DNA from 4 places in the Streptomyces mobaraensis genome. Region 2 is predicted to be linked to each of the others. Evidence: riboswitches for the same ligand, from Rfam matches in the RefSeq annotation. Region 2 holds a riboswitch; each other region holds the start of a gene.
The links. Region 2 has a riboswitch for cobalamin ahead of K7I03_RS10735 (ribonucleoside-diphosphate reductase subunit alpha). Riboswitches for the same ligand answer to the same signal wherever they lie in the genome.

Region 1: it holds a riboswitch for cobalamin, as region 2 does, so the genes downstream of both, K7I03_RS13835 (FecCD family ABC transporter permease) here and K7I03_RS10735 (ribonucleoside-diphosphate reductase subunit alpha) in region 2, are expected to answer to the same signal.
Region 3: it holds a riboswitch for cobalamin, as region 2 does, so the genes downstream of both, K7I03_RS03210 (Nickel transporter NicT) here and K7I03_RS10735 (ribonucleoside-diphosphate reductase subunit alpha) in region 2, are expected to answer to the same signal.
Region 4: it holds a riboswitch for cobalamin, as region 2 does, so the genes downstream of both, metE (5-methyltetrahydropteroyltriglutamate--homocysteine S-methyltransferase) here and K7I03_RS10735 (ribonucleoside-diphosphate reductase subunit alpha) in region 2, are expected to answer to the same signal.

Annotation. Positions count from the first base shown of each region.
Region 1 is NZ_CP083590.1:3,237,638-3,245,049, forward strand. It holds gene K7I03_RS13820 (DUF3099 domain-containing protein) at 1-8, shown strand, start outside; gene K7I03_RS13825 (DsrE family protein) at 36-401, opposite strand; gene K7I03_RS13830 (FABP family protein) at 678-1,283, shown strand; cobalamin riboswitch at 1,278-1,407, shown strand; gene K7I03_RS13835 (FecCD family ABC transporter permease) at 1,508-2,596, shown strand; gene K7I03_RS13840 (ABC transporter ATP-binding protein) at 2,596-3,366, shown strand; gene K7I03_RS13845 (ABC transporter substrate-binding protein) at 3,417-4,451, shown strand; gene K7I03_RS13850 (Fur family transcriptional regulator) at 4,471-4,908, shown strand; gene ygfZ (CAF17-like 4Fe-4S cluster assembly/insertion protein YgfZ) at 4,962-5,942, shown strand; gene dtd (D-aminoacyl-tRNA deacylase) at 6,102-6,527, opposite strand; gene K7I03_RS13865 (RsiG family protein) at 6,686-7,336, shown strand; gene K7I03_RS13870 (asparaginase) at 7,376-7,412, shown strand, end outside.
Region 2 is NZ_CP083590.1:2,545,061-2,552,472, forward strand. It holds gene mctP (monocarboxylate uptake permease MctP) at 1-1,217, shown strand, start outside; gene K7I03_RS10730 (hypothetical protein) at 1,225-1,686, opposite strand; adenosylcobalamin-variant (AdoCbl-variant) riboswitch at 1,935-2,035, shown strand; gene K7I03_RS10735 (ribonucleoside-diphosphate reductase subunit alpha) at 2,208-4,619, shown strand; gene K7I03_RS10740 (ribonucleotide-diphosphate reductase subunit beta) at 4,610-5,632, shown strand; gene K7I03_RS10745 (YciI family protein) at 5,791-6,219, shown strand; gene def (peptide deformylase) at 6,257-6,886, opposite strand; gene K7I03_RS10755 (tetratricopeptide repeat protein) at 6,977-7,412, opposite strand, start outside.
Region 3 is NZ_CP083590.1:785,821-793,232, forward strand. It holds gene K7I03_RS03200 (alpha/beta hydrolase family protein) at 1-430, shown strand, start outside; gene K7I03_RS03205 (class I SAM-dependent methyltransferase) at 452-1,291, opposite strand; gene K7I03_RS03210 (Nickel transporter NicT) at 1,424-2,566, opposite strand; cobalamin riboswitch at 2,599-2,821, opposite strand; gene K7I03_RS03215 (APC family permease) at 3,128-4,660, shown strand; gene K7I03_RS03220 (YIP1 family protein) at 4,768-5,358, shown strand; gene K7I03_RS03225 (cytochrome P450 family protein) at 5,582-6,787, opposite strand; gene K7I03_RS03230 (MAB_1171c family putative transporter) at 7,023-7,412, opposite strand, start outside.
Region 4 is NZ_CP083590.1:1,121,090-1,128,501, reverse strand. It holds gene K7I03_RS04660 (enoyl-CoA hydratase/isomerase family protein) at 1-461, shown strand, start outside; gene mmsB (3-hydroxyisobutyrate dehydrogenase) at 458-1,411, shown strand; partial or broken gene K7I03_RS04650 (enoyl-CoA hydratase) at 1,438-1,569, shown strand; gene metE (5-methyltetrahydropteroyltriglutamate--homocysteine S-methyltransferase) at 1,752-4,073, opposite strand; cobalamin riboswitch at 4,237-4,480, opposite strand; gene K7I03_RS04640 (2'-5' RNA ligase family protein) at 4,650-5,240, shown strand; gene K7I03_RS04635 (hypothetical protein) at 5,556-5,861, shown strand; gene K7I03_RS04630 (alpha/beta fold hydrolase) at 6,411-7,412, shown strand, end outside.

The DNA.
Region 1 (7,412 bases), 690 kb from region 2:
GCCCGTGACGGCTCAGCAGAACGATCAGTGACGGCTCAGTAGACCAGTGCCTGCACGCCGTCCGCCATGGCCTCGCCGACGAAGACCTGGGCACCCGCGATGCGCGCGCCCTCGATCAGGTCCTTCTCCTCGATGTCCCGCCGCGCCGCGCACTGCGTGCAGACGGTGATCATGCCGCCGCCCGCCCGGATGCCGTCGATCAGCTCCGGCAGCGGCGCCGCGTGCGGCAGTTCGAACTCCGCCGCCCGGCCCGGCAGGGCGAACCAGGACGACTCCCCGGTCAGCCACAGCGAGACCTCGACGCCGCTCGCGACGGCGACGGCCGCCACCGTGAACGCCTGCGAGCACCGCTCGGGCGCGTCCGCGCCCGCCGTCACCTTGATCACGAGCTTCTTCCGCATGGGATCACTGTAGGCCGGGCGCCCGTTCCCGGGGGCTCGTGCGGCCCGTACCACCTCACACCGCCGTTCCGGACCGGGCCGACTAGACTCGTCGCAGGTCCGTAACCCCTCACTCCGACCGAGGAGCGCGCTCGTGCTTGAGGCAGTCTTCACCACCCTGCTGGTCCTGGTCGCCGTCGGCGTTCTCTCGTTCGCCGGGCTGACCTGGAAGAAGCTGTACCAGGGCCAGCGCTGAGCCTCCCCGACCACCCCCTACAGATCGTCTGAGCTGAGCCCATGATCGAGATTCCGTCCGACCTCCACCGGGACCTGGTGCCCCTCGTCTTCCTCCTCGGCAAGTGGGAGGGGGCGGGCGTCGCCGACTTCCCGGGCTCCGAGAAGTGCAACTTCGGGCAGGAAGTCACCTTCACCCACGACGGCCGGGACTTCCTGGAGTACGTCTCGCACAGCTGGGTGCTCGACGCCGAGGGGAACAAGGTCCGCCCGCTGGAGACCGAGAGCGGCTACTGGCGGATCGACAAGGACCGCAAGGTCGAGGTCGTCATGATCCGCGACCAGGGCGTCGTCGAGGTCTGGTACGGCGAGCTCGCCGACAAAAAGCCGCAGATCGACATCGTCACGGACGCGGTCGCGCGGACCGCCGCGTCCGGCCCGTACTCCGGCGGCAAGCGCCTCTACGGGTACGTCAAGGGCGACCTGATGTGGGTCGGCGAGAAGGCCACCCCCGAGGTGCCGCTGCGGCCGTACATGTCCGCGCAGCTGAAGAAGACCGCCGACGTGGCCGCTCTGGAGGAGTGGGCGCGGAACCTGCCGGACGACCTGCCGGACGGCGTCTCCTTCTTCCGCCCGGACGGCACCCCCTACAACCCCGAGCAGCCGTAAGCCCCAGGCTGCCGTACGAAGCGCCCCGCGGGGGAAGTCCGGTCGAAGTCCGGCGCTGACCCGCAACGGTAGGCAGAGCACCCGCTCTGCGAGCCCGATCACCCGCGGCGGTGTCAGCTCCTGACAACTCGCCGTGGACTGCGAGGGGAGGCCCCCCGCGGCGCGGCGGGGCTCCTCCGGGCACGTCTCGCCCGGGCCCACGGCCCGAGCCGAAGGCGTCCCCCTTGGCGACCACCGCACACGCCCCGCCCGGCCCCGGCACCACCGCACCGGCGCGGCGGATCCCGCTGCCACCCCTGCTCGCCGGGCTGGCCGTGGCCCTGCTCGGCTCCCTGCTCTGCTGCGTCGCCCTCGGCTCCTCCGGCATCGGCTGGGGCCGGGTGCTCCACTACCTGGGCGCGGGGCTGACCAGCGGCAGGATCGGGGCGGACGAGGTCTCCGCCTACACCATCGTCTGGGAGCTGCGCTTCCCGCGCGCCCTGCTGGCGGCCGTGGTCGGCGCCGGGCTCGCCGCCGTCGGCGTGGCCACCCAGGCGCTGGTCCGCAACGCCCTCGCCGACCCGTTCGTGCTCGGCATCTCCTCCGGCGCCGCCGTCGGCGCCAACGCGGTGCTCCTCTTCGGCGTGCTCGGCTCGCTGGGCGTCTGGGCGCTGTCCAGCGCCGCGTTCCTCTCCGCGCTCGCCTCCATGGCCCTGGTGTACGCGGCGGCCCGCGGCACCGGGCACGGGCTGACCCCGCTGCGGCTGGTGCTGGTCGGGACGGCCATGTATTACGGCTTCTCCGCGATCACCACCCTGATGGTCTTCAGCGCGGACCGCGGCGACGCCGCCCGCTCGGCGATGATGTGGCTGCTCGGCAGCCTGGGCGGGGCGAGCTGGCAGTCCGTGCCGATCGCCGCCGGGGCCGTGCTGCTGGGCCTGGGTTATCTGCTGTGGTCGGCGCGCGGCCTGAACGTGCTGGCCATGGGCGACGAGACGTCGTCCGCGCTCGGCGTCGACCCCGAGCGGCGGCGCCGGGTGCTGTTCGTCGTGGTCGCGGCCGTCACCGGTGCCGTGGTGGCCGTCAGCGGCGCCATCGGCTTCGTCGGGCTGATGGTCCCGCACGCCACCCGGATGCTGGTCGGCGCCGACCACCGCCGGGTCCTCGCGGTCGCGCCGCTGCTGGGCGCGGTGCTGCTGGTGTGGGTGGACGTCGTCTCGCGGCTGTTGCTCGCGCCCGTCGAACTGCCGGTCGGGGTGATCACGGCGCTGATCGGCGTGCCCTGTTTCATCCTGCTGATGCGCCGGCGCGGCTACACCTTCGGAGGGGCCTGATGCGGGTCGACATCGAGGACCTGTCGGTCGAGGTGGCCGGCGCCCGGCTGGTCCGGGACGTGGAACTGCGGGCCGGGAGCGGGCAGTTCGTCGGTGTCGTCGGCCCCAACGGCAGCGGGAAGTCGACGCTGCTGCGGTGCGTCTACCGCGCGCTGCGGCCGACGCACGGCCGGGTGCTGCTGGACGGCGACGACCTGCACGGGCTCACCGCCCGCGAGGGCGCCCGGCGGCTGGCGGCGCTGCCGCAGGAGTCGGGGAGCGAGTTCGACTTCACGGTCGCCGAGGTCGTCGCGATGGGCCGGCTGCCGCACCAGCGGGGAGCCGGCCGCACCTCCCGCGAGGACACCGACGTCTGCGCGGCGGCCCTGGAACGGGTCGGCGCCGGGCATCTCGCGGACCGCGGCTTCCTCACCCTCTCCGGCGGCGAGAAGCAGCGCGTCCTGATCGCGCGCGCCCTCGCCCAGCGGCCCAAGGTGCTCGTCCTGGACGAGCCGACCAACCACCTGGACATCAGCCAGCAGCTCGAAGTCCTCGCGCTGGTACGGGACTCGGGGCTCACCGTGCTCGCCGCGCTGCACGACCTCAACCTCGCCGCGACCCACTGCGACGTCCTGTACGTCGTCCACGGCGGGCGGCTCGTCGCCTCCGGACCGCCGGACGAGGTGCTGACGTCCGGGCTGCTGGCCGACGTCTTCGGCGTCCGGGCGCACCGGGTGCCCCACCCGGTGTCCGGCGTCCCGCAACTCCTCTTCGACCGCCTGCCCCGGTGATCCCGGTGACCCCGGTGACCCCCTTCCCCAGGAGCCCCGCCATGCGAGCCATGCGCACCGCCCGCGCCCTCGTCTGCCTGACCGCCGCCCTCGCCCTCGCGGGCTGTGGCGCCCAGGTGGACGACGAGAAGACCGACGACGCCAAGAAGGCACCGGCCTCCGGCCACTACCCCGTCACCATCGAGAACTGCGGTGTGAAGACGGTGTACGACAAGGCGCCGCGCCGGGTGGTGACCAACGACGTGGGCATCGCCGAGATCATGTTCGCCCTCGGCCTGGAGGACCACATGGCCGGCTACGTGGCGCCGGACTACAAGACCAGCCGCGAGGACGACATCCCCTGGAAGGACGGCTACGACAAGGTCAAGCGGCTGTCCACCAAGCAGATCAACAAGGAGATGGTCCTCGACGCCAGGGCCGACCTCGTCTTCGCCGGCTGGAACTACGGCTTCGGCGAGGGCGACGGCTTCACGCCCGCCGCGCTCAAGAAGCTGGGCATCGGCTCGTACGTGCTCACCGAGTCCTGCCGCAGCGGCAGCGGCAAGGAGCGGGGCGTGATGCCGCCGCTGGAGGCGCTCTACACCGATCTCACCACCCTGGGGAAGATCTTCGACGTCGAGGACCGGGCGGCGAAGCTCATCGCCGGGTTCAAGAAGAAGGTCGCGGACGCGCAGGCCGCGATCCCGGCGGACGGCAAGCGGCCCAAGGTCTTCCTCTACGACGACGGCCGCGACAAGCCGGTGACGGCCGGCGCCTACGCGGGGCCGCACGACATCATCACCAAGGCCGGCGGCGACCACGTGATGAGCGACCTGAAGGACACCTGGACGACCGTCGGCTGGGAGACGGTGGTCGACCGGCGGCCCGACGTCATCGTCATCAACAACTACGGTGACGTCACCGCCGAGGAGAAGCGGAAGTTTCTGCTCTCCTACCCGCCGCTGGCCGACGTCCCGGCCGTGAAGAACAAGCGGATCTTCGTCCTCGACTATGTGGACCTCGTGGAGAGCCCGCGCAACCCGGACGCCGTCGCGGCCCTGGCCGGCTACCTCAAGGAGGTCCGGGAGGGGGTCGGGGAAGGCTGACCCCGCCTAGACTGGAGGCGTGGTGGACACCGACTGGCAGAGCGATCTCCGCAAGCGCGGCTACCGGCTGACGCCCCAGCGCCAGCTCGTCCTGGAAGCGGTGGACCGGCTGGAGCACGCGACGCCGGACGACATCCTCACCGAGGTCCGCAAGACGGCCGGCGGCATCAACATCTCCACCGTCTACCGGACGCTGGAGCTCCTGGAGGAGCTCGGCCTGGTCAGCCACGCCCACCTCGGCCACGGCGCCCCGACGTACCACCTCGCGGACCGGCACGACCACATACACCTGGTCTGCCGGGACTGCACCGGGGTGATCGAGGCGGGACTGTCGGTGGCGGCCGACTTCACCGAGCGGCTGCGCGCGGAGTTCGGCTTCGAGACGGACATGAAGCACTTCGCGATCTTCGGCCGGTGCGGGTCCTGTGCCTCGGGGAAGGCTCCGGCCGGCTCATAAGGCGGACCGTACGGGGCATCGGCCCACGCCCGCGCGAGTCGTAGGCTGGGCGCATGCTGCGTCAATCCAAGAGCCCTCTGCTGTCGCTGCCCGGCGCCGTCCCCGCCGAGGGCCCGGACGAAGGCGTCGCCGCGCACTACGGCGACCCGTTCCGCGAGCAGCGCGCGCTCGCCGACGGGTCCGGCTTCGTCGACCTCTCCCACCGGGGCGTGGTCGCCGTCTCCGGCGACGACCGGCTGAGCTGGCTGCACCTGCTGCTCACCCAGCACGTCAGCGAGCTGCCGCCCGGGCAGGCCACCGAGGCGCTGATCCTCACCGCCAACGGCCACATCGAACACGCCCTCTCCCTCGTCGACGACGGCACGACCGTCTGGGCCCACGTCGAACCCGGCACCCAGGAAGCGCTGCTCGCCTACCTGGAGAGCATGAAGTTCTTCTACCGGGTGGAGGTCGCCGACCGCACCGACGAGATCGCCGTCGTCCACCTCCCCGCCGGCTCCATCACCGAGGCCCCCGACGGCGTCGTCGTCCGCGAGACGCCGCACGGGCGCGACCTGTTCCTGCCGCGCGAACGCCTGGAGTCCTTCGCGGCGGACCACGGCCCCGCCGCCGGCACCCTCGCCCTGGAGGCCCTCCGCGTCGAGGCCCACCGGCCCCGGCTCGGACTGGAGACGGACCACCGGACGATCCCCCACGAGCTCGGGCTCATCGGCACGGCCGTCCACCTGCAGAAGGGGTGCTACCGGGGGCAGGAGACGGTGGCACGGGTGCAGAACCTGGGGAAACCGCCGCGGCGGCTCGTCTTCCTGCACCTGGACGGGAGCGACGTGCACCTGCCGGGGCACGGGGCGCCGGTGCGGCTGGCCTCTGACGGGCCTGACGGGCGGCAGCTCGGGTTCGTGACGACCGCTGTGCGGCATTACGAGCTGGGGCCGATCGCTCTCGCCCTCGTGAAGCGGAATGTTCCGGTGGACGCGGCGCTGGTCGTGGGCGAGGGGACGGCGGCGGCGCAGGAGGTCGTGGTCGAGCCGTAGGGTGCCCCGGTCCCGCCCTTTCGCCGATTCTCGCGGGGGCAAGCCCCCGCACCCCCGAAACCGCGCTCCGCGCGGTTGTCCTCAAACGCCGGACGGGCTGACTGTTCAGCCCGTCCGGCGTTTGAGGACGAGCGGCGAAGGGGCGGGACCGGGGCACCCTCACACCTCCACCAACACCGTGAACGGCCCGTCGTTCGTCAACGACACCTTCATGTCCGCCCCGAAGACCCCGGTCTCGACACGAGCCCCCAACTCCCGCAACCGAGCCACCACCTCATCCACCAAAGGCTCGGCCACGCGGCCCGGAGCAGCCGCGTTCCAGGTGGGCCGCCGCCCCTTCCGCGCGTCACCGTAAAGCGTGAACTGGGAGATCACGAGCAGCGGCGCGCCCACGTCGGAGCAGGACTTCTCGTCGGCGAGGATCCGGACGGACCACAGCTTGCGGGCGAGCTGGGCCGCCTTCTCGGGGGTGTCGTCGTGGGTCACCCCGACCAGCACGCACAGCCCCTCGCCCACGATCTCGCCGACCGTCCGGCCGTCGACGACGACGGACGCCCCGTTCACCCTCTGCACCACAGCACGCATGCCGTCCATGATGCCGGGCGCCGTCGGGCCGCCCGTTCAGGGCCGTTCGGGTGGAGACGGCCTGCGGCCGGGCGGGGCACAGTGGCACGATGCGTGCAGGCGGTGCGATATGCGGGCACAGCGTTCCGTACGCACCCGGCGCGAGGGGACGGAGCCGCATGACCACACCGATCGAGCACCACCTCAAGACACCCGAGAAGACGCCCAAGACGCTCGAAGCGCTCAGGGCGAAGGCATCGGAAGCCGGGGACGCCGTGGACAGTCTGCACGCGAGGCCGCCGAGCCAGCGGTCCGGGCGGCTCGCGGACGTTCCCGTGCGGCAGCTCGGCGAGCTGCGGCTGGCGGAGCTGCGGGCGGTGCGCAAGGAGGCCCGGCGGGAGGAGGCGGACCTCAGCTACGTCCGGCGGCTGCTCCAGGGCCGTATCGACATCCTGCGGGCCGAGCTGGAGCGCCGGTCGGCGCCGGGCACCCCGTCATCCGACCGCCGGCTGCTGGTGGACCGGCTGACGGAGATCCTCACGGACGATCCGTCCGCCCACCGCTCCTCCGCCCGCCATGTGACGCTGGGGACGCCGCACGGCGAGGAGTACCGGCGGCTGGCCGAGGACACGCTGGGCGAGGTCGGCCTGTCGGACCTGGCCGCCCGGACGGACGCCGAGCTGCGGGCGGGGCTGGCCCGGCTCGCGGCCTACGAGCGGCACGTCTCCGAGCGGCGCCGGCAGCTCCAGCGGACGGCGGACGATTGCGGTGCGGAGATCGCGCGCAGGTACCGTGAAGGAGAAGCGCAAGTAGACGACCTGCTCCCGTGACATCCCGGGGGCGGTCCCCGCCCCCGGAAGGCCCGGCCCATGAGCACCTCCACCCCTTCCCCGCCCGCGATATCCG
Region 2 (7,412 bases):
TCCTCGCCACGATGCCCTACATCGCCCTCCAACTGGTCGGCATCCAGGCCGTGCTGGACGTGATGGGGATCGGCGGCGGCTCCAACTGGTTCATGAAGGATCTGCCGCTGCTCATCGCGTTCGGCGTGCTGGCGGCCTACACCTACTCGTCCGGGCTGCGGGCCCCCGCCCTGATCGCGTTCGTCAAGGACGCGCTGATCTACATCGTCATCGCGGTCGCCATCATCTACATCCCCATGCGGCTCGGCGGGTTCGACCACGTCTTCGCCAAGGCGGGCGAGGCGTTCTCCGTCAAGAACCCGGACACGGGCAAGCCGCGCGGCGCCCTGGCGACCGGGCCGGACGCGCAGTGGGCGTACGCGACCCTCGCGCTCGGCTCGGCGATGGCGCTGTTCCTCTACCCGCACTCGGTGACGGCGGTGCTCTCCAGCAAGAACCGCAACGTCATCCGCCGCAACACCACGATCCTGCCGCTGTACTCGCTGATGCTGGGGCTGCTGGCGATGCTCGGTTTTATGGCGGTGGCGGCGGGGATCAAGGTGAAGAACGGGCAGCTGGCCATCCCGCAGCTCTTCGAGGACATGTTCCCGGACTGGTTCACCGGCGTCGCCTTCGCGGCGATCGGCATCGGCGCCCTGGTCCCGGCGGCCATCATGTCCATCGCCGCCGCCAACCTCTTCACCCGCAACATCTACAAGGACTTCCTGCGGCCGGACGCCTCGCCCGCGCACGAGGCGAAGGTCTCCAAGCTGGCGTCCCTGCTGGTGAAGGTGGGCGCGCTCGTCTTCGTCCTCACCATGGACAAAACGGTCGCCATCAACTTCCAGCTGCTGGGCGGCATCTGGATCCTCCAGACCGTCCCCGCCCTGGTCGGCGGCCTGTTCACCCGCTGGTTCCATCGCTGGGCGCTCCTGGCGGGCTGGGCGGCCGGCATGATCTACGGAACCTGGCGCGCGTATGACACCCCGAGTGCCACCCAGGACCACTTCGGCAACACCAACCTCATCCCCTTCATCGGGGAGAAGGGGTACATCGGGCTGACGGCGTTCGCGCTCAACGTGCTCGTCGCGGTCGTGCTGACCCTGGTGTTCAAGGCGCTCGGCACACCGGACGGCGTGGACGAGACGAAGGCGTCCGACTACACGGCGGACGCGGGCGACCCGGGCGTCCAGACGGAACTGCCCCCCGCGACGGCGGGGGCACCGGGCGGCCACTGACGCCCGGCTACCACCGTCGGCCCCCGCCTCGCCGGCGGGGCCGCGGCCGGCCGGGCCAGCTCGCCCAGCGCAGCGCCTCCGCCTCCCCGGGCGGCAGCAGGCCCGCGCCGACGAGCGCGGCGCGACCGGCCTGTCTGCCGGCGATCAGATAGCCGAGGTCGGAGGAGTCCGCGTCGTGGTAGTGGCCGTCGGTGACCAGGACGGCGGCCGCCACCCCGCCGAGCCCCTCCAGCAGGCCCCGCCGCAGCGCCGGGAGGTGCTCCCGGGGCAGCAGCTCCTCCGGCACGGCACTGAGCAGCTCCAGCCCGCCGCCCGGCCCGGGCGGTTCGACGTCCGCGACGATGTGCGCGTAGGGCCCGCAGCCGCCGAGATTGAGCCGCACACAGACCCGGATGCCCGGCACGGGCCGGGGCAGGGCCGACACGACGGCAGACTCGGGCCCGCCTGTGATCGATCTCCCGTTCGACATGAACGGATCGTACGAGCGTCCGGGACCGGGCGAAGCCGGATCGGCGGACGCCGCGGCCGGAGCCGCTCCTACGCTTTTGTGAAGCCCGGACGCTCGTGCCGTCTCCCGCCCGGCGAGCGGCGATCGCTTCCGTGAACGAAGCCCCAAAGTGCCCTCCCGTTAGCACATTCCGCGACCGCTCCATGACGTGACGACACAACATGTGGGGGCACGCGCGACCGTCGGCACTAGATGTATGCTCGTCCTCGCTGTCGCCGCAGGGGAATCCGGTGGAAATCCGGAACTGTCCCGCAACGGTGTACGTACGGGCCCAATCCGCCCGTTCCGCAGTCCGAGGACCTGCCGGCAGCACGCCATCGCCGGGCCCGCCCGGTACGGCGTCTGAACACGTCCGGGCCTCGCGGGTTGGGCCGGTGGACGCCCGCGCGCACGCCTCGTACGGCTTCCGTACGCCGTCGGCTGCGCGTGCGCGCTCCCCTGCCCTCCCGCCGGGCCCCCAGCCGAGCGAGGGAGAGCCACACGTGACGATCGCGCCCGCGGAACCTGCTTCAGGTCCGGTTTCAGTGCCCGAGGCGGACACGGTAGCGACCGGCGGCCCCGGGACCGCGCTCCTGCGCACCCTGACGGAGCTCACCGCCGACCTGCCCGCCACCGACCCCGGCAAGGTCGCCGCCGCCGCGCTGCGCGGCCGGCACCCCGGGTCGGACGAGGCCGAACTGCGCTCGCTGGCCACCGAGGCCGCGGCCGGGCTGATCTCCGAGGAGCCCGAGTACTCGCGGCTCGCCGCGCGGCTCCTCACGCTCGCCATCGCCGAGGAGGCGGCCGGGCAGGGCGCGGTCTCCTTCTCCGCGTCCGTCGCCACCGGCCACCGCGAGGGCCTGATCGCCGACGAGACCGCCGCGTTCGTGCGCGAGCACGCCGAGCGGCTGGACGCGCTGGTGGACGCCGCCCTCGCCGACGGCGCCGACGACCGCTTCGGCTACTTCGGCCTGCGCACCCTGCACAGCCGCTACCTGCTCCGCCACCCGATCACCCGGAACGTGATCGAGACGCCGCAGCACTTCCTGCTGCGCGTGGCCTGCGGCCTGGCCGAGGACGGATCGGTCCGCGCCCTGGAGGACGTGGCCGAGCTCTACCGCCTCACCAGCACCCTCTCGTACCTCCCTTCCTCCCCCACGCTCTTCAACTCCGGCACGCGCCACCCGCAGATGTCGTCCTGCTACCTGCTGGACTCGCCGCTGGACGAGCTGGACTCGATCTACGACCGCTACCACCAGGTCGCGCGGCTGTCGAAGCACGCGGGCGGCATCGGCCTGTCCTACTCCCGCATCCGGTCCCGCGGTTCGCTGATCCGCGGCACCAACGGGCACTCCAACGGCATCGTGCCGTTCCTGCGGACGCTCGACGCCTCCGTCGCCGCCGTCAACCAGGGCGGCCGGCGCAAGGGCGCGGCCTGCGTCTACCTGGAGACCTGGCACGCGGACATCGAGGAGTTCCTGGAGCTCCGCGACAACACCGGTGAAGAGGCCCGCCGCACCCACAACCTCAACATCGCGCACTGGATCCCGGACGAGTTCATGCGCCGGGTCGAGGCGGACGCGGACTGGTCGCTCTTCTCGCCGGCCGACACGCCCGACCTGGTCGACCTCTACGGCGACGAGTTCGACGCCGCGTACCGGAAGTACGAGGCCGAGGGCAAGGCCGTCAAGGCGATCCCGGCGCGGGTGCTCTACGCCCGGATGATGCGCACCCTGGCGCAGACCGGCAACGGCTGGATGACGTTCAAGGACGCCGCCAACCGCACCGCCAACCAGACCGCCGAGCCCGGCCAGGTCGTCCACTCCTCCAACCTCTGCACGGAGATCCTGGAGGTCACGAACGACGGCGAGACCGCGGTCTGCAACCTCGGTTCCGTCAACCTCGCCGCCCACCTGGGCACCGATGGCGAGATGGACTGGGAGAAGCTGGACCGGACCGTCCGCACGGCCGTCACCTTCCTCGACCGCGTCGTGGACATCAACTTCTACCCGACCGAGCAGGCCGGGAGCTCCAACTCCCGCTGGCGGCCGGTCGGTCTGGGCCTGATGGGCCTCCAGGACGTCTTCTTCCGGCTGCGGCTGCCCTTCGACTCCCCCGAGGCGAAGGCCCTGTCCACCCGGATCTCCGAGCGGATCATGCTCGCGGCGTACGAGGCGTCCGCCGACCTCGCCGAGCGGCACGGCCCGCACCCGGCCTGGTCCGCGACCCGCACCGCGCGCGGCGTGCTGCACCCGGACCACTACCCGAACACCGAGCCGACCTGGGCCGAGCGCTGGGACGCGCTGCGCGCCCGGATCGCCTCCGTCGGCATGCGCAACTCGCTGCTGCTGGCCATCGCGCCGACCGCGACGATCGCGTCCATCGCCGGTGTCTACGAGTGCATCGAGCCGCAGGTTTCGAACCTGTTCAAGCGCGAAACGCTCAGCGGTGAGTTCCTCCAGGTCAACACCTATCTGGTGGAGGACCTGAAGAAGCTCGGCGTGTGGGACCGCACCACGCGCGACGCGATGACCGACGCCAACGGCTCGATCCAGGACATGAACTGGATCCCGCAGGAGGTGCGCGACCTCTACCGCACCGCCTGGGAGATCCCGCAGCGCGCCCTGATCGACATGGCCGCGGCCCGCACCCCGTACCTGGACCAGAGCCAGTCGCTCAACCTGTTCATGGCCTCGCCCACCATCGGCAAGCTCAGCTCGATGTACGCGTACGCCTGGAAGCAGGGCATCAAGACCACGTACTACCTGCGCTCGCGCCCGGCGACCCGGATCGCCCGCGCGGCGTCCGGTGGCGGCGCCGCCCCGGCCACCGTCCCCGTCCAGCAGGCCGCGCCCGACGCGGACGCCATCGCCTGCTCCCTTGAGAACCCCGAGTCCTGCGAGGCATGCCAGTAATGTCGAACGAACAGAAGAACCTGCTCGACCCGGGCTTCGAGCTGACCCTGCGCCCCATGCGGTACCCGGACTTCTACGACCGCTACCGCGACGCGATCAAGAACACCTGGACCGTGGAGGAGGTCGACCTCCACTCCGACGTGGCCGACCTCGCCAAGCTCTCCCCGGGCGAGCAGCACATGATCGGCCGGCTCGTCGCGTTCTTCGCGACCGGCGACTCGATCGTGGCCAACAACCTCGTGCTGACGCTGTACAAGCACATCAACTCCCCCGAGGCGCGGCTGTACCTGTCGCGGCAGCTCTTCGAGGAGGCCGTGCACGTCCAGTTCTATCTGACGCTGCTGGACACCTACCTGCCCGACCCGGACGACCGCGCCGCCGCCTTCGCGGCCGTGGAGAACATCCCGTCCATCCGGGAGAAGGCCCAGTTCTGCTTCAAGTGGATGGACTCGGTCGAGAAGATCGACAAGCTGGAGACGAAGGCCGACCGCCGCCGCTTCCTGCTCAACCTGATCTGCTTCGCCGCGTGCATCGAGGGTCTGTTCTTCTACGGCGCGTTCGCGTACGTGTACTGGTTCCGCTCGCGCGGTCTGCTGCACGGTCTCGCCACCGGCACCAACTGGGTGTTCCGTGACGAGACGATGCACATGAACTTCGCGTTCGAGGTCGTGGACACCGTCCGCCAGGAGGAGCCCGACCTCTTCGACGACGCGCTGCGGCAGCAGGTCACCGACATGCTGAAGGAGGCCGTCGAGGCGGAGCTGCAGTTCGGCCGCGACCTGTGCGGCGAGGGCCTGCCGGGCATGAACACCGAGTCCATGCGCGAGTACCTCCAGTGCGTCGCCGACCAGCGCCTCCAGCGCCTCGGCTTCGCCCCGGTCTACGGCTCGGAGAACCCCTTCTCCTTCATGGAGCTGCAGAACGTCCAGGAGCTGACCAACTTCTTCGAGCGCCGCGCCTCCGCGTACCAGGTGGCGGTCGAGGGCACGGTCGCGTTCGACGACGAGTTCTAGGCCGCGGTTTCCGAGCGGGCCCTTCCGGAGTTCTCCGGGAGGGCCCGCTCCCGTTCTCGCGAAAAACCGGCGACACGGCGGCCGGGGCGCCCGTACCGTCCGCACCTGCGGGGAGGCTAGGTGGTCAGGGGGCAGCAACGGGACAGGAGAAACACCTGATGCGCGTCATGATGATCGTCAAGGCGACCGAGGAGTCCGAGGCCGGCGTGCTGCCGACCCGGGAACAGGTCGCCGACATGCAGCGGTACAACGAGGCCCTGGCCAAGGCGGGCGCGCTGCTGGCCGCCGACGGGCTGTGGGCGTCCTCGGAGGGCGCCCGGGTGGTGTTCGCGGGCGGGAAGCCCAGTGTGATCGACGGGCCGTTCGACGAGATCGGCGAGCTGATCGCCGGCTACTGGGTCATCCGGGTGGACTCGATGGACCAGGCCCGGGAGTGGGCGACCCGGATCCCGTTCCGGGAGGGCGTCGTCGAACTCCGGCGGATCTTCGAGCCGGCCGACTTCCCCTCCGACGTGCTCCCGCCCGAGGAGGCCGCCCGGGTGGAGGCCCTGCGCGAGGAGGCGCGGGGGCGGTCCGGCCTGGTGTGACACCGGGCCGAACCCCGCGAGCGCACGCCCCGGCGGGTCAGTCGTTGGGGACGACCGGGTAGCGGGGCGTGCCCTCGGCCATCTGCCGGAGCGCGTCCTTGCGGTCGCGCTTGGAGAGGCGGTCGATGTACAGGTAGCCGTACAGGTGGTCCGTCTCGTGCTGGAGGCAGCGGGCGAAGTAGCCGGTGCCCTGGACGGCGATCGGGTTGCCGTTCATGTCCTGGCCGCGCACCACCGCGTAGTCGGGGCGGGCCAGCGGGGCGTACGCCGTCGGGACGGACAGGCAGCCCTCGTTGGAGTCGTCGAGGATCCGGCGGTCGGCGGGGAGCTCGTCCAGGACCGGGTTGCAGACGTGGCCCACGTGCCGGACGCCCTCGTCGTCCATGCAGTCGTAGACGAACACCTTGAGGTCGACGCCGATCTGGTTGGCGGCGAGGCCGACGCCCTCGGCGGTCCGCTGGCTGGCGAACATGTCGTCGATGAGCCGCGCCAGCTTGTCGTCGAACTCCGTGACGTCCTTGCACTCCTTGTGCAGGACGGGGTTGCCGACCACGGTGATCGGACGCGACGTGCCGCGCTCGCGGTGCGCGGTCTCCCGCTCCTCGCAGTCCTCGGTGTCCACGATGAACTCGTCGTTCACCGGCTGATCGGTCTCTTGCTGCGCCATCGCCGCCGTATGCCTCTCTCACAACCCGAATGCACTGTCACGCCCTGGAGCCCAGGGCCCATCCAGGGTAAGCGGACCCGGCCCGGCGGCTCAGCAGACCTCTTCCAGATCCCGCCACTCACGGGTGTCCGGGCTGTCCGCGACCCAGCCGTCCAGCAGCCCGCGGACCAGCCCGGCGGGGGCCGCGATGCCGCACTCGCGCTCGGGCACCCACAGCAGGCCGGAGCCGGCCGTGCGGTGGCCGAGCGGGCCGGGGTGGCCCGGCTCGCTGTGGTCGTGCGGGTCCAGGTGCTCGCCGTCGCCCTCGTCGCTGGGCATCCGGCTCTCCGAGCACGTGCGGCACAGCAGCCGCACGGACGAGGACCAGTCCTCGGCGGCGAACCCGGCGTCGGCCGCCAGCCGCTCCAGCGCGTCCCGGTCCGCCTCGGTGGCGGCCTCCAGCAGGACGACCCAGGTCGGCACCGGCGAGGGGGCCCACAGCTCGATCTCGTCGAAGACCGGGTACGACGGGCCGGCGGCGGTCACC
Region 3 (7,412 bases), 1.8 Mb from region 2:
CCGGATCCGGGCCGGCGTCAACCTGGAGGGGTACCTCGACCACCCGCCGGCCGCCGACGGCCGGCCCGGGGAGCTGTTCCCCGTGGCACGGGAGGGCACGGACCGGCCGTTGCTGCTGGCCGGCACGGACGGCTTCCGGAACCAGCGGTTCGAGCGCTCCTGGCCCGCCGTGCTGGCCCGCTCGGGCGGCCGGGCCCGGCGCCGCCTCCTCCACGGCGCCGGGCACTGGGTGTTCACCGACTACGCGGCCCTGGCACCCCGGCTCCAGGCGGCGGGCCTGATGCCGGCCCGGGACCGGGACGCCCTCGTCGGCCCGGCCGGGCCGGAGCGGTCCGTCCCGGCGGTGCGGGGGCTGGTGCGCTCCTTCTTCGGCCGGTACCTGCCGCCGTGCGGGCGGGAGGCGGCCGACCGGGCAGCCCGCGGCGCGTAAGCCCTGGGGGCCGGAAGCGGCTCAAGAGCCGGACGCGGCGCCCGGGAACTCGAAGCGCACCAGCCGGAACACATCCCGCACCCCGGGCACGAGACTCGTCAGGCGCGCCTCCGCACGGGACAGCGGCGGGACCCTGCGGACATCGGGGAGGTCGCAGCCACGGACGACGTCGAGGCAGGTCAGGCCGGGGTGCAGGCGTTCCAGGGCGCGGGGGTCGTCGATGCCCCAGTGGAGCGTCGCGCCGGTCCTGCGGAAGAGGGGGATCAGCCGCTGCGCTCGGACGCCCAGGCCGTTGAGGCAGTCGAACAGCAGCTGTCCGCCCGGGAAATGGGCGGTGATGCGCCGGATCAGGCGTTCGCCGTCCTCCGGCCGCAGATACGGGACGAGTCCTTCGAAGACGGCCACCACGGGCCGGTCCGCGGGGAGTTCCTCCAGCCAGCCGTCGGCGGTCACGGAGGTCGCGAGGGTGCGGTGGTCGCCGTCGGCGGGCGGGAGGAGGCGGTTCCGGAGGGCGACGACCTCGGGGAGGTCGACGTCGATCCAGCGGGTCTCCGGGAACCGGGCGACGCGGTGCGCCCGGGTGTCGAGGCCGCAGGCGAGGTGGAGCACGGTCGCGCGCGGGTGCCGGGCCAGGAACTCGGCCGTCCAGTCGTCCAGGCAGCGGGCGCGCAGGGCGACGCCGGCCGCGTTCACGGACGCCATGCCCGTCCTGCGGAAGTCGTAGTCGATGCGCCGGACGGTCTCCAGGGCCGTGCGGTCGTGCAGCAGGGAGTGGCGGGACCGGCTGTCGACGGCGCGGGCGTAGAGGGTGGCGAGGAGGGTTTCCGGGACTCCGGTGAGGGTGATCTTCTCGCGTTCCATGGGCCTCCTCGTCGAAAAGCGGACGCTTCCGTTCTCACGGTAGCCCCGGCGGTGTCCGTCCGTCCCGCCCCCGCGAAATCCCGGGCGGGCGGGGGACGGAGGGGGACGCCGCCGGGGCCCGCCCGTCGCGCGTCAGCCCTCCGCCGCCGGGGCCGTCGCGCCGCGCGCGGCCCAGCGCTGCTCGACCTTGGCGAGGCGCCAGTAGGCGAGGGCCGCGGCCCAGACCACCACGAACAGGCCGACGATGACGAAGCCGACGTTGTCGAGGTTGAGGCCGGCGATCCAGCCGGTGACCGCGTCGTCCAGGTCCAGCTTCTCGTGCAGCACGCCGACGAGTTCGATGGTGCCGATGAGGAAGGCGACGGCGATCGACAGGCCGGTGATGGTGAGGTTGTAGTAGACCTTGCGGACCGGGTTGGAGAACGCCCACTGGTAGGCGAAGTTCATGAACGTGCCGTCGAGCGTGTCGAAGAGGCTCATGCCGGCGGCGAACAGCAGCGGCAGGCAGAGGATCGCGTACCAGGGCAGTCCGGCGGCGGCGCCGCTGCCGGCCATCACCATCAGGGTGACCTCGGTGGCGGTGTCGAAGCCCAGGCCGAACAGGAAGCCCAGCGGGTACATCTGGCCGGGGCGGGTGATGGAGCGGGTGAACCGGCCGAGGATGCGGTTCATGAAGCCGCGCGAGTCGAGCTGCTTCTCCAGTTCGGCCTCGTCGTAGCGGCCCTCGCGCATGGCGCGGAAGATGCGCAGGATGCCGGCGAGGGCGACGAGGTTGAGGGCGGCGATGAGGTAGAGGAAGCCGCCGGAGACGGACGTGCCGACGACGCCGAGCGTCTGGTGGGTGGACGAGTCCTCGTCCATCAGCGTGCTGGCCATGTGCGTGCCGCCGGCGACCAGCGCGGCCATGGCGACGACCACGCTGGAGTGGCCGAGGGCGAACCAGAAGCCGACGGAGACCGGGCGCTTGCCGTCGGCCATCAGCTTGCGGGTGGTGTTGTCGATGGCGGCGATGTGGTCGGCGTCGAAGGCGTGCCGCATGCCGAGGGTGTAGGCGGTGACGCCGAGGCCGACGCCGTACACCTTGGATCCCACGTGGTAGTCGTTGGGGACGACGAGCAGGAAGAGCACGCCGAAGGCGACGACGTGCAGGGCGGCTATGACGGCGAGCAGGCCGGCGGTCCGCATCGTGTCCTCGCGGCGCCAGCGGAAGGCGGCGGACGGCCCGGCGGCGGCTTGGGTGGACGCACCGGTGGACGCGTCGGTGGGCAGGGTCATTGGGGGTTCACGCTCCAGCACCTCGTGGATCGGTTCACTGAGATGCCGTGGCCGGTCTCCTGGCTGACGGGTTCGTTCGCGTCCGCCCCCGCCTTCCCGGCAGCCGGCTGCGGCCAGTGGCTCCACGCGCCCGGTGGGCCGCGCGGAACGGGACGGTCACTCCCCGATCACAGTGGCGAGGGCCGCTCCGGAATCGGATCCCCCTGGGAGGGTCCTGCACCGGTCTTCCCGAACACCACGGCCGGGTCACTGTAACGCCCCTGCCAGTGCGGATGCACCGAGAGTGGTGATTGTCATGTCCTGCCTCAGGGGGCGCACCGGTTCCGGTAGCGGCTTCCGTCCCGTGCCGCGCTCCGGCCCCGTGCGCCCCGGGTCTTGACTCGGCGCGGAGCGCCCGGCCAGAGTCACCCAGCATCCCGTCCGGCCCGTGGGCCCCAACTCCCGTGCGCTGTTCGGGCGGTGGCCGCGCACCGGTCCGGCCCACTCCGTCCGGGGTGATGGACGGGCCGGGCGGGCCGGTGTACGAGTGCAGGTATCGCGCCGACGGGAAGGGTGGCCGCCATGGCGGAGAGAGCGGGAGAGCGGGCCGACGGGCCGGACGGCCGGGACGGATTCGTCCGCCGCGTCGGGCCGTTCCAGGCCACCGCCATCAACATGAGCCAGATGTGCGGGATCGGCCCGTTCGTCACCATCCCGCTGATGGTCGCGGCCTTCGGCGGCCCGCAGGCCGTCATCGGCTTCCTCGCGGGGGCGCTGCTCGCCCTCGCGGACGGCCTGGTGTGGGCCGAGCTCGGCGCGTCCCTGCCGGGCGCGGGCGGCAGTTACGTCTACCTCCGGCAGGCATTCCAGTACCGGACGGGCCGGCTGATGCCCTTCCTGTTCGTCTGGACGGCCATGCTCTACGTGCCGCTGGCGATGGCGAGCGGTGTGATGGGCTTCGTGCAGTACCTGGGATACCTCTGGCCGGGCATGACCCCGACCCAGGGGGACCTGACCGGGCTCGCGCTCATCGTCGTCGTCGTGGCGCTGCTGTGGGGGCGGGTGGAGAACATGGCCCGGATCACCACGGTGCTCTGGGGCGTGATGATCGCGGCCGTGGTGCTGGTGATCACCGCCGCGTTCACCCACTTCAGCCCGGACCGGGCGTTCACCTACCCCTCGCACGCCTTCGAGCTGACGAGCAATCACTTCTGGATCGGCTTCGCGGCGGGGCTGACCATCGGCATCTACGACTACGGCGGTTACTGGACGACCGCCTACATGGGCGCCGAGATCAAGGACCCCGGACGCACCATCCCGCGCTCCATCATCTACTCCATCCTCGGCATCATGGGCATCTACCTGCTGCTCCAGATCGGCACCCTGGGCGTCGTGGACTGGCGGGACATGCTCGACGCGGACAACGTCGCCTCGTCCTCCGTCGCCTCCGCCGTGCTGGAACGCACCTGGGGGAAGGGAGCCGCCGACGTCGTCACCGTGCTCGTCCTGATCACCGCGGTGGCGTCGGTCTTCACCGGCCTCCTGGGCGCCTCCCGCATCCCCTACAACGCGGCCCGGGAGAAGGTGTTCTTCCGCGCGTTCGGCACCCTGCACCCGCGCCACCGCTTCCCCGTCCTCGGTCTGCTGAGCATGGGGGCGATCGGCTGCGTCGGCTTCCTGATCGGCCGTCACACGGACCTGGCGACGCTGATCCAGCTGCTGACCACGGTGATGGTGCTCGTCCAGGCGCTGGGGCAGATCGCGGCCGTGACCGTCCTGCGCCGCCGCCAGCCGACGCTCCCGCGCCCGTACCGGATGTGGCTCTACCCGCTGCCGAGCCTGGTGGCGCTGGTCGGGTGGCTCGTCATCTACGGCTACGCGGACCGCAATTCGCCCGGGCGGCACCCCATCGAGTGGTCGCTCGCCTGGTTCGGCGCGGGCTGCTTGGCCTTCCTGCTGTGGGCGCGGGTGGAGCGGGTCTGGCCGTTCGGGCCGCGGGAGATCAGCGAGGAGTACCTGCCGGACGCGGGTGAGGGCACGGGTGGGGACGCGGGTGAGGGGGCCGCCCCCGAACCGGACGCCGGCGCCGGCCCGGTGGAGCCCACGCCCGCCTGACGCACCACCCGAAACGCCCGCCTGACGCCCCGTCGGGATCCGGCGCACGGAGGGCCCGCCGCGCCCGCCCCGGGATCACCTCCCAGGGCGGTGAGAGAATCGTCCCCATGCCCCTGACCACCACGACGTCCCCCCGCCCCCCGGACTCCGGACGGCGCAAGCTGCTCTGGCACCGGCTCATATTCGGGCTCTGGTACCGGCCCGTCGAAGTGCTCGACGAGGCCCGGGACCGGAGCGTCTGGGGCGCCGCCATGTTCCTCTGCCTGCTCTGCGGGGCGCTGGGGACCATGGCCAAGGACTCGTTCTGGGCCCAGTGGGACGTGAGCCCCGCGCTCGCCCTGGAGGCCATGGCCATCGGCTCGGGAGTGGTCCTGCTCGCCAGCGTGCTGCTCGGCCTGGTCACCCACGCCATCGCCCGCCGGCTCGGCGGCAACGGCCGGCCCGGGCCGACGGCGAGCCTGTTCGTCCTCGTCTTCTGGACCACCGACCTCCCCCGGCTGGTCCTGGACTCCTGCCTCCCGAGCGCCTCGATCCCCGTCCGCGCCACCGCCGCGGCCTCCGCCGTCTTCGGCTGCGCCCTGGCCACCCTCCTGATCCGCGGCCAGCACCACCTGCCGACCCGCAAGGCGGTGGCGGCGGTGAGCATCCAGATGCTGGCGGCGGTGGCCCTGCTGAAGTTCCCCCCGGGCAGCGGCTGACCGAGCGCCGCCCCGGGCGGCTCCCGGCGCTCCGGCGCCGCGCGGAGCGTCCCCCGGCCCCTCCGGCCCGTCGCGGAGCGTCCCCGGCCTCCGGCCCGTCACCGCGGCGGGCCGGTTCGCCGTGCGCCCGGCTCCGGGCATGCGAAGGCCCGCCCGGTGCGACGGGGGATGCACACCGGGCGGGCTCGAAGACAGTTCTACCTCATCAAGGATGGGTTATGCATCAAAAACGTGTTCGGCTTGTGGCCGACCAGCGCACGGGGAGCGAAATCAAGCCACGCGCGCGAATGGACGGACGCCACTTCAGTTCCTCTCTCGGAACGGCGAGTTCCAGTTTTTCGAAGCGTTCGAGCAGGGCCGCCAGGGCGGTCTCGGTCTCCATGCGGCCGAGCGCGGCGCCCAGGCAGTAGTGGATGCCGTGACCCAGGGCCAGTGAGCCGGAGGTGTTGCGCCGCAGGTCAAGGCGGTCGGGGTCGGGGAAGCGGGCGGGGTCGCGGTTGGCGGAGGCCAGGGAGAGGAGCACGGTTTCGCCGGCCGGGACGGTGACGCCGCCGATCTCGACGTCCTCCAGCGGGAAGCGGCGGATGGCCAGGGGGCCGGGGCCGTCCCAGCGGTTGAGCTCCTCCACGGCCGCCGCGAGTCCGTCCGGATTCTTTCGCAGGGTGCGGAGCTCCTCGGGGTGGTCCAGGAGGGCCAGCACCGAGTTGGCGATCAGGTGGACGGTGTTCTCGTAGCCGGCGAACAGCAGGAGGAAGGCGAGCGAGGTCAGTTCGTCCTCGGAGAGGCGGTCGCTGCCGTCCCGGACGGCGATCAGGTCGGACAGCAGATCGTCCGCGGGCTCGGCGCGCTTGGCGGCGAGCAGGCCGGCGAAGAAGCGGATCATGCTTCCCACCGCCTCGCGGGCCGCCTCCGGACGGGCCGGGTCGGGGGTGATCAGGGCGTCCGTCCAGGCCCGGAAGTCCAGCCGCCGCTCCTCCGGGATCCCCAGCAGGTCGCACATGACCATGATGGGCAGCGGACCGGCGTAGGCGGCCAGCAGGTCGGCGGAGCCCGCCGGTTCGACGGCGTCGAGCAGTCCGTCGGCGAGGCGGCGCACCGGCTCCCGCAGCTTCTCCACCCGGCCGGGGGTGAACGCCTTGACCACCAGGCGGCGGACGCGGGTGTGGTCCGGGGGGTCCATGTTGAGCAGGTTGGCGTCGAGGGCCGGGGGCAGGGAGAGGCCGGCGTAGTTGCCGGGCGTGGCGTTGCGCTTGTCGAGGGAGAGCCGCGGGTCGGCGAGCGCCCGGCGGACGTCCTCGTAACGGGTCACCAGCCAGGCGGGGTTGCCGTCCGCGCCCTGGACGCGGTGGACCGGGCCGGTCTCCCGGAGGGTGGCGAGGGTGCCGTGCGGGTCGGCGATGAGGGGGCGTACGTCGATGGGTCGTCGCATGCCGTCGACCCTAGGGGGGTGGCGGCGGGCGGCGGTTCCCGGCCCTCGCCTTCCCGTCGGAAGAGTTCACCTTTCCCGTCGGAAGAGTGCGCTCGTCGGAAGAGTGCGCCTTTCCCGTCGAAAGAGTTCGGCGCGGGCCGGCATCGGTCCCGTGAGTACGGGCACCGGCGCCGGCCCGCGCCGCGGGCGGCCGTGACCCCCGTCCATGGCCGCCACGTCTGTGGGTCGCGCGTCCTCAGTGGGGACGGCGCTCCGCACTGGTCTCCCGTAACTCCTTGAGCACGGCGTCGACCAGCTGGTCGTGGAAGACGTCGGCGACGAGCGCCAGGTGCTCGTGCTCGGCCGCCGGATCGGAACTGACGGTCACCACCACGCTGTCGGCGTGCGGGACCGGGACGTGGCCGGTCGCCTGGTTGGCCAGGCCCCGGCGGAAGGCCGCGGCCTCCACCACGGCGGCGATCCGGCGCTCGTCCAGCGCGGCGGCGTCCGCCCTGCGGTGGGCGATCTCCAGGGCGGCGGGCTCGACATGGCGGCGGACGCCGCGCTGGATGTCGCGGATCTCGGCCATCTGCCGGTTGGCCCGCCACTCCAGGTCGGCCAGCGGCCAGCGGGAGACCCAGCGGGA
Region 4 (7,412 bases), 1.4 Mb from region 2:
ACGCCCTCCCCGGCCGCGTCACGCCGCCCGCCCAGGGCGAGTTGGCGGCCCACCGGAAGCGGATCGACCCATGCTACGCGGCCGGCACGGTCGAGGAGATCCTCGACCGGCTCCGGGCGTGCGGGCACCCCGCCGCCGAGGACGCCGCCGAGGCGGTCCTCGCCACGTCACCCACCGCCGCCAAGGTCACCCTCGCCCCCCAGCCCCACGCCCCCGCGCTCGGCCCGCCGGAGCGCATGCCGGAACGGGAGTACCGCGTCCCCTGCGCCGCCCTCGCCACACCGGACCTGGTGGAGGGCGCCCGCGCCCAGGTTGCCGACAGGGGCCGGAACCCGCGCCGGCCGCCCGCCACGCTCGCCGACGTCTCCGCCGAGGACGTCGAGCGCTACTTCGCCCCGCTCGGTGACCGGGAGCCCACCCTGGCCCCCGGCGACGGTCCACTACAGGAGGTGCCCTGGTGACTGCGACCCCAGAGAACGAGAAGACGCCGATGACCGGCAAGGCCATCGGCTTCGTCGGCCTGGGCAACATGGGCGGCCCGATGGCCGCCAACCTCGTCACGGCCGGACACCGGGTCACCGGTTTCGACCTGCTGCCCGAGGCCGTCGAGGCCGCCGCCAAGACCGGTGTCCGGCCCGCCGCGTCGGCCGCGGAGGCCGTCGCCGACGCGGAGCTCGTCTTCACGATGCTGCCGACGGGCCGGCACGTCCTCGGCCTCTACACGGACGGGGGCCTGCTGGCCGCCGCCCGGCCCGGCACGCTGTTCGTCGACAGCTCGACGATCGACGTCGCCGACGCCCGGGCCGCCCACGACGCGGCGCGCGCGGCCGGCCACCGGGCGCTGGACGCCCCCGTCTCCGGCGGGGTGTTCGGCGCCGAGGCCGCCACCCTGACCTTCATGGCCGGCGGCGAGGCGGCGGAGTTCGCGGAGGCCGAGCCGGTGCTGGCCGCGATGGGCCGCAAGATCGTGCACTGCGGGCCCGCGGGCTCCGGGCAGGCCGCCAAGATCTGCAACAACATGATCCTCGGCATCTCGATGATCGCCATCAGCGAGGCGTTCGTCCTCGGCGAGAGCCTCGGCCTCTCTCAACAGGCCCTGTACGACGTGGCGTCCACGTCCTCCGGGCAGTGCTGGGCCCTGACCGTCAACTGTCCGGTGCCGGGGCCGGTCCCGGCCAGCCCGGCCAACCGCGACTACCGCCCCGGCTTCTCCGCCCCACTGATGGCCAAGGACCTCCGCCTCGCCGCCGACGCCATCCGGGCGGGCGGCGTGGACGCGGACCTCGGGCTGCGCGCGGCCGAGCTGTACACCGCGTTCGCCGAGGGCAGGGGGGCCGAGGAGGACTTCTCCGGGATCTTCCGCGTGATACGGGACAATTCGGGGCAGGCCCCGGACGGGGGGCAGGCATGACGGGGGCCGACGGCACGCCGCCCTGCGAGACCACCCTCGCCGAGGGCGGCGTCCGCTTCGAACGCCGCCTGTTCCACGTGGTGTTCGCGACCGAGGACCGGAAGGAGGGCATGACGGCGTCCGTGGAGAAGCGGCCGCCGTGCTTCGCGCATCGCTGACCCGCCGGTACGGGGCGTTGACCGCCGGCACGGGTCCGCCGGGCCGCATGAGGGTGCGGCCCGGCGGACCCGTCCCCACCCGGGCGGAAGGGTGCGCACGCCGTCGGACCCGTCGTACCCTGCGCGCCCGTCCGTCCACCCCAAGTCCCCGGCGCCCTCCGCCCGTTGCGGCCCCCGCCGCGTCAGGCCCCCGGCAGCTGCCCGCGGACGGTCCGGGCCGCCGTCACCAGGTTCTCCAGCGACGCCCGGGTCTCCGGCCAGCCGCGGGTCTTCAGCCCGCAGTCCGGGTTCACCCACAGCCGCTCCGCCGGGATCGCCTTCAGCCCGGCGCGCAGCAGCTCCGCCGCCTCCTCCGCGCTCGGCACGCGCGGCGAGTGGATGTCGTACACCCCCGGCCCGGCCTCGCGCGGGTAGCCGTGCGCGGCCAGTTCGCGCGCGACCTGCATATGCGAGCGGGCCGCCTCCAGGCTGATGACGTCGGCGTCGAGGTCGTCGATGGCCTGCACGACGTCCCCGAACTCGGCGTAGCACATGTGCGTGTGGATCTGGGTGTCCGGCCGGACCCCGCCGGTGGTGAGCTGGAACGCCTCGGTGGCCCACGCCAGGTACGCCGGGCGGTCCGCCGCCCGCAGCGGGAGCGTCTCGCGCAGCGCCGGCTCGTCGACCTGGACGACGGAAGTACCCGCCGCCTCCAGGTCGTTCACCTCGTCGCGCAGGGCGAGGGCGACCTGCCGGGCGGTGTCGGCGAGCGGCTGGTCGTCGCGGACGAACGACCAGGCGAGCATGGTGACCGGCCCGGTCAGCATGCCCTTGACGGGACGGCCGGTGAGCGACTGGGCGTACGTCGTCCAGCGCACCGTCATCGGCTCCGGCCGGGAGATGTCACCGGCGAGGACCGGCGGGCGGACGTAGCGGGTGCCGTACGACTGCACCCACCCGTGCTGCGTGGCGAGGTAGCCCGTGAGCTGCTCGGCGAAGTACTGGACCATGTCGTTGCGTTCGGGCTCGCCGTGCACCAGGACGTCCAGGCCGGTCTTCTCCTGGAAGGTGATCACCTCCTGGATCTCGGCCCTGATGCGCTCCTCGTAGCCGGCCGTGTCGATCCGGCCCGCGCGCAGGTCGGCGCGGGCGGCGCGGAGTTCGCCGGTCTGCGGGAAGGAGCCGATGGTCGTGGTCGGCAGCAGCGGCAGGCCGAGGCGGGCGCGCTGGGCGCCGGCACGTTCGGCGTACGGCAGGGAGCGGCGGGCGTCGGCGGCCGTGACGGCGGCGGCCCGGGCCCGGACAGCCGGGTCGTGGGTGATCGGGGAGGCGGCGCGGGAGGCGAGGTCGGCCCGGTTGGCCGCCAGTTCGGCGGCGATGGTGTCGGTGCCCTGGGCGAGGCCCTTGGCGAGCGTGACGATCTCGCGCGTCTTCTGCCGCGCGAAGGCCAGCCAGCGCAGGATCTGCGGCGCGATGTCGCGCTCCATGGCCGCGTCGAGGGGGACGTGCAGCAGGGACGAGGACGCGGCGACGTCGACCCGGTCCGCCAGGCCGAGTAGCGTGCCCAGGGTGGCGAGGGATTTCTCCAGGTCGTTCACCCAGATGTTGCGGCCGTTGACGACGCCGGCGACCAGGCGTTTGCCGGGCAGGCCGCCGACGGCGGCGAGGTCGTCGAGGTTGGCGGCGGCGGCCTCGGTGAAGTCCAGGGCGAGCCCGTCCACCGGCGCCTTGGCGAGGACGGGCAGGGCCTCGCCGAGCCGGTCGAAGTACGAGGCGACCAGCAGCTTCGGGCGGTCGGGCAGCGCGCCGAGATCGCGGTAGGCGCGCTCGGCGGCGTTCAGTTCGGCCGGGGTGCGGTCCTGCACCAGAGCGGGCTCGTCGAGCTGCACCCACTCGGCGCCGGCCGCCCGCAGGTCGGCCAGCACCTCCGCGTACACCGGCAGCAGGCGGTCCAGGAGGGTGAGCGGGACGAAGTCCGGGTCCACGCCCGGCGCGGGCTTGGCGAGCAGGAGGTATGTGACGGGCCCGACGAGGACCGGCCGGGCGGCGGCCAGCCCCAGGGCGAGGGCCTCCTTCAACTCCGCGACCTGCCGGGCGGAGTCGGCACGGAACACCGTGTCCGGACCCAGCTCCGGCACCAGGTAGTGGTAGTTGGTGTCGAACCACTTGGTCATCTCCAGCGGCGCCACGTCCTGCGTACCGCGCGCCATCGCGAAGTACCCGGCCAGGGCGTCCTCCTCGACGGCGGCCCGGTGCCGGGCGGGGATCGCGCCGACCATGACGGTGGTGTCGAGGACGTGGTCGTAGTACGAGAAGTCGCCGGTGGGCACCTCGTGGAGGCCGGCCGCGGCCAGCTGCTCCCAGGTGTCCCGGCGCAGGCCGGCGGCGGTGGCGCGCAGGGCGTCGGCCGTCACCCGGCCCTTCCAGTAGCCCTCGATCGCCTTCTTGAGTTCACGGTTCCGGCCCTGGCGGGGGTAGCCGTACACGGTGGCCCGTGCTGCCGCGGCTGCGGACTTGCTGGTCACGGAGATCTCCTTCGCGAGATGGATCCCTGAGATCCCGGAACGGGACGAGAGCGCGAAGGGTGACGGACCGGGCGGGCCGGGCGCGCGCGGCATGGCGCGGTCGTCCGCCTGGTATGTACGCCGACCCGCCCTCGAGGTCACCGGGATGTCCGCGCACGAGTGGTTCGCGCGCGGGCAGGTGGCAGGTCTTCGGACTCGCGGGCGCGCCTCGTGGCGTACGGAACCCGTCGGACTCCGTACGAGACACCTACTGGCCGTCGCTTCCCGGGCCCCGTGCGTCGGGCCCAGTGCGTATGACGGCGGTCGTTCCCGCTCACCGCTGCGGGGCAGTCCCGGATTCCCACCGGGTTCCCTCTTGCGACGCTCCCGTCTGGCGGGCGGGGCGAACCAGCTGCGCTCGTCAGCCTAGAGGGTGCGGGGCCCGGGACGGAAGGGAGTTCGTGATGCGGAAGGTGAGGTGGGACACGTGGGACGGGCGTGCGGCGGGAGAGACAGCGGACGCGTGGCGGGCGTGCGGTGGGAGGGGCGGTGGCCGTCCGACTCGTGCGGACCGGGTGCGGCCGGGACCATGGAAGGGTGGACGGCGACCTGGTCCTGGAGGCGGCGCCGACGGCCCGGACGGCCGTCGCGTGGCTGCCGCCGCGCGCCCACTGGCCGGCGATCCAGGAGATCCGCCGGAGGTACGACCCGCAGGTGCGGCGGTGGCCACCGCACGTCAACCTGCTGTTCGGCTTCGTACCCGAGGAGGACTTCCCGCGGGCCCTGCCGCTGCTCTCCGCCGCGGCGGCCGAATGCCCGGCCTTCCCGGTCCGGCCGGCGGGCGTGCGGTACTTCCGGCACCGGCGGTACGCGACGGTGTGGCTCGACCCGGCGGCGGGCGGCGCCCTGGCCCCCTGGGCGCGCCTGCACGACGAGCTGGCGTCCCGCTTCCCGCTGTGCCGCGGGCGCGGCGAGCGCTTCGTCCCGCACCTCTCCCTCGGGCGCACCACGGAGCCGCGTGCCCTGGCCGCCGAGCTGGCCGCCCGGCTGGGCCCGATGCCGGGGGAGGTCGAGGAGATCGTGGTGCTCTCGCGGCGCGGGGAGGAGCCCATGCGGACGCGGGCCGTGGTCACGCTGGGGGCGGGGGAGGTGCGGTGGGCGGGGGACCGAGGGGTTCGGCGCCGGTGAGGAAACGGAGTGGGGCGCGGCGCGTCGTGAGGCCGTCGTCGCCGCGTCGTGTGCCGGCGGACGGTTCGGCCGCCGTGGTGGCGGCCGTGCGACCGGTCCGGCAAGCCGTCCCCGGTGTCGGGGTGCCCGTCGGGCCGGCCGTCAGGGAAAGCAGCGTCGCGGGGGACAGGCTGGGCCTTCACCCGTCCTGGGAGCGGCAGTTACGAAAGATGGTTGCACATGGAACAACACTGTCGCGGCGCGCGAGGTTGCCCTAGATTTCTTACGTATGGCGTAACTGATGTGCGTCTTGGGAGAGTTGATGGGGAGGATTCCTTGAACGGAAAGTTACGGAGGACGGCCGGACTCACCGCGGTCGCGGCGACCCTGCTCGCCGGCGTGGCGCTGGCCGCCCCGGCGTCGGCCGCCACCGCCGCGCCGGCCCGGGGAGCGGTGACGGAGGGCTCGTCCACCTACTACGTCTACGTCACCGGGGTCGCCGGCTCGCTGGACGGCGCCCGCGCGAACGCGAACAGCAAGCTCCCGAAGAACTGCTACCCCTGGGGCATCGTGGCCAGTGGCACCACCCCCGACAGCAACATCTGGGTGACCGTCCAGGGCAACTGCTCCGGGGAGCAATGACGGAGACAGCACCCGCGCAAGCAAGGACCGAGGGGCGCCGACCCAACCGGCGCCCCTCGGGGCTCTTCGGGCTCTCCGGGGCTCTAAGGGAGGGACCTTAGCGCCCCGAAGGCCGTCCGTCCGGTGTTTCCGCCGTTCGCCCGTACCTCGCCGTTCGAGGGTGGCTCCCTCGGTGTGCTCCCGGCACCCGTCCCGGCCGGGCGCGCCAGTCGCGGCGCGCTCTGGAGGGCGCCCTCGCCTCGTTCACCGTCGGCCGGACCGTCGGTGCACCCCGCCGACCCGGTTCGGACCGGGGCCGAACTCCCGCTTCCCGCTCATGCGCGGACCGCCTGACAAAGGCCGGCCGGCCGGCTCCCGCACATCGCCTACCAGGCAGAGCTCCTTCTGTGGCTCCTTGAGCGGTTTCTCCAGCGTGGCACGGACTCAAGCACGCGCCGACTGCGCCGAGTTGGCTCGCGTCACCTGTTTGACCGGTGACGCACCCTGTGTCATAGTCGTCCGCACGCCCGCAGCGGGCGCAGGCACTTCGCGACGCACGGAGGGCTCGGCATGATCGATCGGCGTACGTTCGGCAAGGTGCTCGGCCTCGGGGCCGGCGGTGCGGTCACCGTCGCGCTGCCGGGGGTGTCGGGGGCATCGGAGGCGGCGCAGGCCGCCACGGAGCGGCGGGCCGGCCCTCGCCGGCAGGGCGCCTTTCCCACGCTCAAGAAGGTCAGAGCCGGTCTGCTGGAGGTCGGTTACGCGGAGCTGGGGCCGGCGCACGGGCCGCCGGTCGTCTGTCTGCACGGCTGGCCGTACGACATCCACAGCTTCGTCGACGTCGCGCCCCTCCTCGCGGCCGAGGGGTACCGGGTGGTCGTCCCCTACCTCCGCGGCCACGGCACGACGCGCTTCCTCTCCGGCCGGACCTTCCGCAACGGGCAGCAGTCCGCCCTCGCCCTCGACACCGTCGCCCTGCTGGACGCGCTCGGGCTGGAGAAGGCGGTGCTGGCCGGATTCGACTGGGGGGCCAGGACCGCCGGCATCGTCGCGGCGCTGTGGCCCGAGCGCTGCAAGGCCCTGGTCTCCGTGGGCGGTTACCTCGTCGTCAACCTGGAGGCGAACCAGCGGCCGCTGGCGCCCGCGACCGAGCGCGCCTGGTGGTACCAGTACTACTTCGCCACCGAGCGTGGCCGGGCCGCGATGGAGCAGCGGGACAAGCGCCACGATCTCACCCGGCTGGTCTGGGACACCGTCTCCCCGACCTGGGACTTCGACGACGCCACCTTCGAGCGCACGGCTGCCGCCTTCGAGAACCCGGACTACGCCGCCATCGTGATCCACAACTACCGCTGGCGGCTGAGCCTCGCCGAGGGGGAGCGGCGCTACGAGCCGTACGAGAAGCGGCTCGCGGGCCGGCCGTTCATCGCCGTGCCGACGGTGACGCTCGACGCCGAGCGCGACCCGTTCACGGCGCCCGGCGACGGCTCCTCGTACCGGGACCGGTTCACGGGCCCGTACGACCACCGGGCGTTGAAGGGCATCGGTCACAACCTGCCCCAGGAGGCGCCC